2 regions of the Pectobacterium quasiaquaticum genome follow, and region 2 is predicted to be linked to the other one. Evidence: predicted binding sites of a transcription regulator. Region 2 holds the regulator's gene; the other holds the start of a gene.
What was found. Region 2 encodes PurR, which represses purine synthesis genes. Its sites were predicted from a motif close to CANGCAAACGTTTGCNTG; they were not measured.
Positions count from the first base shown of each region.

Region 1: IG609_RS19920 (nucleobase:cation symporter-2 family protein) is a predicted target of PurR. The motif match lies at 1,981-1,998, and genes of this name have one in related genera.

Region 1 is NZ_CP065177.1:4,356,410-4,360,626, reverse strand. Features, by position in the region: gene recG (ATP-dependent DNA helicase RecG) at 1-1,849, shown strand, start outside; gene IG609_RS19920 (nucleobase:cation symporter-2 family protein) at 2,056-3,444, shown strand; gene IG609_RS19915 (AsmA family protein) at 3,603-4,217, shown strand, end outside.
Region 2 is NZ_CP065177.1:2,455,603-2,459,819, forward strand. Features, by position in the region: gene IG609_RS11270 (C40 family peptidase) at 97-948, shown strand; gene cydH (cytochrome bd-I oxidase subunit CydH) at 1,165-1,254, opposite strand; gene purR (HTH-type transcriptional repressor PurR) at 1,644-2,669, shown strand; gene cfa (cyclopropane fatty acyl phospholipid synthase) at 3,001-4,152, shown strand.

The DNA of each region.
Region 1 (4,217 bases), 1.9 Mb from region 2:
TCGCATGTTGACCTGCCAAATCAGCGACGGCAGCGGTATGTTGACCATGCGCTTCTTCAATTTCAGCGCCGCGATGAAGAACAGCCTCGCACCGGGACAGCGCGTTACCGCTTATGGCGAAATCAAGCGTGGCAAAATCGGCGCGGAAATCATCCATCCTGAATATCGTGTTCAGGGAGATAGTACGCAGGTCGAATTACAAGAATCGCTCACGCCAGTTTATCCCTCCACAGAGGGCGTTCGTCAGGCCACGCTCCGCAAACTTACCGATCAGGCTCTGGCGTTGCTCGATGCAAACCCCATCGATGAGCTGCTGCCTGAATCCCTGAGCCGATCGCTCATTAGTCTGCCGGATGCACTACGCACGTTACATCGTCCTCCGCCGGATATGCAGCTCAGCGAGCTTGAACACGGGAAACACCCTGCACAGCAGCGGCTGATTATGGAAGAACTGCTGGCGCATAACCTGAGTATGCTCGCCGTAAGAGCAGGGGAGCAGCGGCATAAAGCCTCGCCGCTACAGGCGCAAGACGGCTTGAAGCAACGTCTGCTTGATGCCCTGCCGTTCAAACCCACGCAGGCACAAGAGCGTGTTGTGGCGGAGATTGAAGCAGATATGGCGAAAGATTTCCCGATGATGCGTCTGGTACAGGGCGATGTCGGTTCAGGGAAAACGCTGGTTGCCGCGCTGGCAGCATTACGCGCCATTGCCAACGGCAAACAGGTCGCGCTGATGGCACCAACCGAGCTATTGGCCGAACAGCACGCCCATAATTTCCGTCAGTGGTTTGAACCGCTAGGGCTTGAAGTGGGCTGGCTGGCTGGCAAACAAAAAGGGAAAGCGCGTCAGGCGCAGCAGGATGCCATCGCCAGCGGTCAGGTTTCCATGGTTGTCGGGACGCATGCTATTTTCCAACAGCAGGTTAAATTCAACGGGCTGGCATTGGTCATTATTGATGAACAGCACCGCTTTGGCGTGCATCAACGCCTTGCGCTGTGGGAAAAAGGCGAAGAACAAGGCTTTCATCCTCATCAATTGATTATGACCGCCACACCAATTCCCCGTACGCTGGCGATGACGGCCTATGCCGATCTGGATACGTCCGTCATTGATGAACTGCCGCCGGGCAGAACCCCCGTCACCACCGTCGCCATACCCGATTCACGCCGCTGCGACATTATCGAGCGCGTGAATAATGCCTGTCAGCAGGAAGGGCGACAGGCCTATTGGGTGTGTACGCTGATCGAAGAATCTGACCTGCTGGAAGCGCAGGCAGCAGAAGCCACCAGCGAAGAGTTGAAGGCTGCTCTGCCGAACCTTAAGGTTGGATTGGTTCACGGCCGCATGAAAGCACAGGAAAAGCAGGCAGTGATGCAGGCCTTCAAACAGGGCGAACTGCAACTGCTGGTGGCGACCACCGTCATCGAGGTCGGTGTGGATGTCCCCAATGCCAGCCTGATGATCATTGAAAACCCGGAGCGTCTGGGCCTGGCACAGCTACACCAGTTGCGCGGGCGCGTCGGACGGGGGGCGGTGGCGTCTCACTGCGTGTTGCTCTACAAAACGCCGATGAGCAAGACCGCACAAAAACGGCTTCAGGTTCTACGCGACAGCAGCGATGGCTTTGTCATCGCGCAGCGCGATCTGGAAATCCGCGGGCCGGGTGAATTATTAGGTACGCGCCAGACGGGCAATGCCGAGTTTAAAGTAGCCGACCTACTGCGCGATCAGGAACTGATCCCACAGGTGCAGCGCGTTGCGCGCCATCTTCATGAGCACTATCCCGAGCATGCCGTTGCACTAATCGAACGCTGGCTACCCGAGCGCGCACGCTATACCAATGCCTAACCACTGCAGCGTATTCTTCATTTTTACTAAACCCTCGCCGGCAACGCATAGGCAGCGTGAAGTATGATGGGCATATCACCTTAAATAATAAGGCCTTGTTCATCAGACAACATTCATATCGAAAAGATGAGTTAGCAAACGTTTGCTTTCAACAAAGAGATCATTAAAATGCGCTCTTTGTCGTTTCAGGAACGCCAACTTACATCATGACTACCACCACGGAAACGTCCCAAACACAAGCCGCTGCCGCACCTCAGCGCAGTGAACTCATCTATCGCCTTGAAGACAGGCCGCCGCTGCCGCAAACGTTGTTTGCCGCCAGTCAGCACCTGCTTGCCATGTTTGTTGCGGTGATTACCCCCGCGCTACTGATCTGTCAGGCATTAGGTTTACCCGCTCAGGATACGCAGCGCATTATCAGCATGTCGCTTTTCGCTTCCGGTCTGGCTTCTATTCTCCAAATTAAAACCTGGGGCCCTGTCGGTTCTGGTCTACTGTCAATTCAGGGCACCAGCTTTAACTTCGTGACGCCGCTGATTATGGGCGGACTGGCGCTGAAAAACGGCGGCGCGGATGTTCCCACGATGATGGCAGCGCTGTTCGGTACGTTGATGGTCGCTTCCTTCACCGAAATCATTCTTTCACGCTTCCTGCATTTAACCCGTCGCATCATTACCCCGCTGGTTTCCGGCATTGTGGTGATGATCATTGGTCTGTCGCTGATTCAGGTCGGCCTGACCTCCATCGGCGGCGGCTATGCCGCAATGGGTAATAACACCTTCGGCGCGCCCAAGAACTTACTATTAGCGGGAGCGGTGTTGCTGGTTATTATTCTGCTTAACCGCCAGCGTAACCCTTACCTACGCGTCGCCTCGCTAGTGATTGCCATGGCGGTGGGTTATCTGGGTGCCTGGTTGATGGGAATGCTGCCGGAAAATGCGCCTGCTCAAAACGACACAGTTATTATGGTGCCCACGCCGCTGTATTATGGTTTAGGCTTTGATTGGAACCTGTTGATTCCGCTGATGCTGGTCTTCATGGTGACATCGTTAGAAACCATCGGCGACATCACCGCGACCTCCGACGTTTCAGAGCAGCCGGTCAGGGGCCCGCTGTACATGAAACGCTTAAAAGGCGGCGTGCTGGCAAATGGCCTGAACTCTTGCCTTTCTGCCGTATTCAACACCTTCCCAAACTCTTGCTTCGGCCAGAATAATGGCGTCATCCAGCTTACCGGGGTTGCCAGCCGCTATGTGGGTTTTGTGGTTTCGCTGATGCTGATCGCACTGGGGCTGTTCCCTGCCGTTAGCGGATTTGTGCAGCATATTCCAGAGCCGGTTCTGGGCGGTGCCACTATCGTGATGTTTGGTACGATCGCCGCTTCTGGTGTGCGCATTGTGTCCCGTGAGCCGCTGAATCGTCGTGCGATCATGATTATTGCGCTGTCACTGGCTGTTGGTCTTGGCGTATCGCAGCAGCCGCTGATTCTGCAGTTCGCACCGGATTGGATTAAAACATTACTGTCTTCCGGTATCGCCGCTGGCGGGATTACGGCAATCGTGCTGAATATTGTCTTCCCACACGAAGAAAAATAGCGCCAGCCCGCAATAATTTCAGTTCAGTTCATGTAAAAAGCGAGCGGTGATGCAACACTGCTCGCTTTTTACTGTCTGTAACAGCATTACCTATTGAGCCTTCAGGGAAATTGCGGCATAAGAACAGTTCTCCCTGACGATTGGCATGGACTGACACGATGAAATTTATCGGGAAATTATTGCTGACTCTACTGCTGCTGGCCTTTTTAGCGCTGGTGGTCGTATATGTATTACTGCAAACCAGTTGGGCGGCAGGCTGGATAAGTAATTGGGTAAACCAGAATACTGACTACCAGTTGTCACTGGGCAAAATTAATCATGACTGGTCAACAGCCGATCATATCCAACTCACCGATGTCAGTTTTGGTCAGAAAAATCAGCCGCCGACACTCACTGCAAAGCAGATTTCAGTTGGATTTAGCGCCCGTCAAATTACCGAGCCGCACCATTTCGCCAGTCTTGAACTGGAAGGCGGAACGCTCAATCTTTCCTCTCAGGCGGCGACACTCCCTATCGAGGCCGATGTGCTACAGCTGCGTACCATGGCGCTGCAGGCAAAGGACGGCAATTGGCATCTGAATGGTCAACAGATTAACGGTGGAATAACGCCGTGGAAGCCCGAGGCAGGCTATCTGCTGGGTAAACAGGGACAGTTCCAGCTCAGCGCCCGTTCACTCGAACTCAACGATATTCCCGCCAGTCAGGTATTGGTTCAGGGTGAAATCAACCACAACCAGCTGATTCTGAGCAATTTCGGCGCGGATGTCGCTCAA
Region 2 (4,217 bases):
ATGAATAAAGCGACTGTGCCCACTTTTTTATGGCGCCGTTTTCAGGAATACTGTGAGGATTGAGCGAGTTAAGGATTATGTTCGGTCACTGTTATTATGCGCTTATTTATTACTCTTTTTATATTATTTTTCAGCAATCTATCCCTGAACGTGGTTCAGGCTGCGCCGCATACCCCGCATTCTGCGCCGAAGAAAAGCGCCGTGGTAGAAACGAATAAGAAAAGCCGCCAAACAAAGGGTAATGCTAAGTCACCGACGCCGATCAAAAGCAAAAAACCAGAACCTACCGCCGTCAGCAATAAACCCAAATCCCGCACCGCGAGCAAAGTGACAGAAAAAAAACCGTCACGGACGCAAAGCAGCACGCCCGCGCTCGTGAAAAAGAATCTTAAAAAGCTGAAGCCTGAAGAAGAGAAACAAACCACCGCACAAGCCAGAGTCAAAACCGGACTGAAGAAGACCGCACTCAAGGGGAAAGCGGATAAAAATCCAGCGCCGACAGAAAAAGGTATGGCGCTAAGCGCCGCACATAAAAAACGCTATCAGCATGCCAAAACGACCGCAATGAATAAATTGATGAGTCAGATAGGTAAGCCTTACCACTGGGGCGGTTCCTCTCCCTTTACCGGATTCGACTGTAGCGGACTGGTTTATTACGCCTACAAAGATGTCGTTAAGATCCAAATTCCACGCACTGCAAACGAAATGTATCACCTGCGTGATGCTGCTCCGATTAAAAAGAGTGAGCTGGAAAGTGGCGATCTGGTCTTCTTCCGCATCAATAATCGTGGGGCAGCCGATCACGTCGGGGTTTATCTGGGGGAAGGAAAATTTATTCAGTCGCCACGGACAGGCTCAGACATTCGTATCAGCAAGCTGAGTGAAGATTATTGGCAGGAGCACTACGTTGGTGCACGTCGCGTGGTCACACCGCAGACGATTCGTTAAGAGACAGATTATATCTGGTATACCCTAAATAATTCGAGTTTCAGGAAGGCGGCAAGCGAAGGAATCCCGATGAACTTACTCAAGTAAGTGATTCGGGTGAGTGAACGAAGCCAACGCACATGCAACTTGAAGTATGACGGGTATAAAACGATTCAGACACGTTTTATGCATCATCAACGTGTCTGAATACCTAACCCGCCCAGAGGCACCGTTCGGTTAGTTCAGCACCGCAATAAAACTAAACGCGATGATCACAGCCAACGAACCAACAGTTGTCAGCAAAGACATCTTCAGATCTGTATCCATGAATTACTCCTTATTAACGAACGAATTTTATCTGAAAGCTTCATCTGAAAAGACACCACCGTTCACAGCCAAACCCGTTTAGGTAGTAAAAGCCACAAATAATAGGGTTATTACGATTCTTTCATAATTGTAGCGAAAAATCTCGGACGAATGCATCACTAATAGTATAAATTAGCCCTTTCACTTTCATGATAAATCGGACACAATCCGCTGTTTATGAAAGCGCTACGTATCAGTCGAAAAACGTCAACCCAGATCCCTTCGGTATAACATTCGGCATTCTCCTTCTGAAATCCTGTTTTTTAGCTTAGAAGAAGAACATTAAACGTAGGCAAACGATTAACAATATACTTACGTCTATAACAGGTAAGTTCAGGAGTCATTTTTAGATGGCAACGATTAAAGATGTGGCAAAACGTGCTGGCGTTTCCACCACAACCGTATCGCACGTGATCAATAAAACACGTTTCGTCGCCGAAGAGACTAAGGCAGCCGTCAGGGCAGCAATCAAAGAATTGCACTATTCACCCAGCGCCGTCGCCCGCAGCCTCAAAGTTAATCACACTAAATCTATCGGCTTGCTGGCCACTTCCAGTGAAGCACCCTATTTCGCCGAGATCATTGAAGCCGTTGAAAATAGCTGCTACGCCAAAGGCTACACGCTGGTGCTGTGTAATTCGCATAACGACATCGGCAAGCAGCGCGCTTATCTTTCCATGCTGGCGCAAAAACGCGTCGACGGCCTGCTGGTAATGTGCGCCGAATATCCACCAGAGCTGTTGTCGATGTTGGAAGATTATCGCAGCATTCCGATGGTCGTGATGGACTGGGGACAGATGCACAGCGATTTTACCGATACGATTATCGATAACGCCTTTGAAGGCGGTTATATGGCAGGCCGCTACCTGATTGAACGCGGCCATCGGGATATCGGCGCCATCCCCGGCACTCAAGAACGCAACACCGGCAGCGGACGCTACCTCGGCTTTTTGAAAGCGCTGAAGGAAGCCGACATCACCGTACGCGACGAATGGGTGGTTCGAGGCGATTTTGAACCAGAATCCGGCTATAAAGCCATGCATCAGATCCTCGCACAGAAACAGCGTCCAACGGCTGTATTCTGCGGCGGCGATATTATGGCGATGGGGGCCATCTGTGCGGCTGACGAGCTGGGTCTGCGCGTGCCGCAGGATATTTCGGTGATCGGTTATGACAACGTGCGCCACGCGCGTTTCTTTACGCCTGCGCTGACCACCATCCACCAGCCAAAGGAGCGTCTGGGTCAATCCGCGTTCTCTATGCTACTGGATCGAATCACTAGTAAACGGGAAGATGCGCACGTCATTGAAGTGCACCCGACGTTGATTGAGCGCCGCTCGGTGGCAGACGGCCCCTACCTCGACTATCGCCGCTAGTCGCCGCTATTCTGTACAGCCGTTTTTCTTATTCCTGCCTGCATCCTCTCTCTGCTTCAGCCAATTCTCTTGTATGCTGGCTGAAGCCGTTATAATTCTATACCCTAAATAATTCGAGTTGCATGAAGGCGGCAAGCGAGGGAATCCCGATGAGCTTACTCAAGTAAGTGATTCGGGTGAGTGAACGTAGCCAACGTACATGCGGCTTGAAGTATGACGGGTATAATACCGTGTTTCATTTTCTCTGGTGACAGCCGATACCTCGGCTGCGATAAGTGTTGTCCAGGTATGTTTTACGATACTTTTACATGTGAAAAGTTAAGGAGACATGATGGGTTTACCTTATACAGAAGAATGGGATCCTAATACCGCGCCCTGGTTCCACATCGTGCAAGACATGCTGGCCAGCGCGGATATCGCCATCAACGGCACTCGCCCTTTTGACATCCGCGTGACCAACCCCAATTTCTTTAAACGTATCCTGCGTGAGGGATCGCTGGGGCTGGGAGAAAGCTACATGGATGAATGGTGGGAGTGTGAACGGCTGGATATGTTTTCCCATCGCGTCATGCGCGCGGGGCTGGATGCCAGGCTGCCCCGCCGTCTGCACGACCTGACGCGCGTCGCCCTCTCCCGCGTCACGAATTTACAATCCCGTCGACGCGCTCAGGTTGTCGGTAAAGCGCATTACGATTTAGGTAACGACCTCTTTACCCTGATGCTGGATCCCTATATGCAATACTCCTGCGCCTATTGGAAACAGGCACAGACGCTGGAACAGGCGCAGGAAGATAAACTCGCCATGATCTGCGAAAAGCTCCAGTTAACATCAGGGATGACGCTGCTGGATATCGGCTGTGGCTGGGGCGGGTTGGCCGAATTCGCGGCACGTCACTACGGTGTTTCAGTGTACGGCATCACCATTTCCAGAGAACAACAGGTGCTGGCACAGCGACGTTGTCAGGATCTGAACGTCACCATTGAATTACAGGATTACCGCGATCTCGATCGGCAATTCGATCGCGTGGTGTCAGTTGGCATGTTTGAACACGTCGGGCCACGCAACTATGACAATTATTTCCGCGTCGTGCGGCGTAATCTAAAACCCGATGGGCTGTTTCTGCTACATACCATCGGGGCCAATAAGACCAATCCGCACATCGATCCCTGGATTCATAAATACATCTTCCCCAACGGCTGTATTCCCTCCGTACAGCATATTGCGCAGGCAAGCGAGCCTTATTTGGTGATGGAAGACTGGCATAATTTCGGTGCTGATTACGATCGTACCTTAATGGCCTGGCACGCTCGCTTTCAGCAGAACTGGCCACGGCTTTCCACACGCTACACGGCCCGCTTCCGCCGGATGTTCAGCTACTATCTTAACTTTTGTGCAGGGGCTTTCAGAGCAAGGGAACTTCAGCTCTGGCAGGTCTTGTTCAGCACGGATGGGGTCGACGGTGGATTGCGCGTTGCGCGCTGACAGCATTGTGTGTTGACAGAAAGTCGTGTGCTGACTGAAAAGAGAAACCGGACGAGGCTATTCGT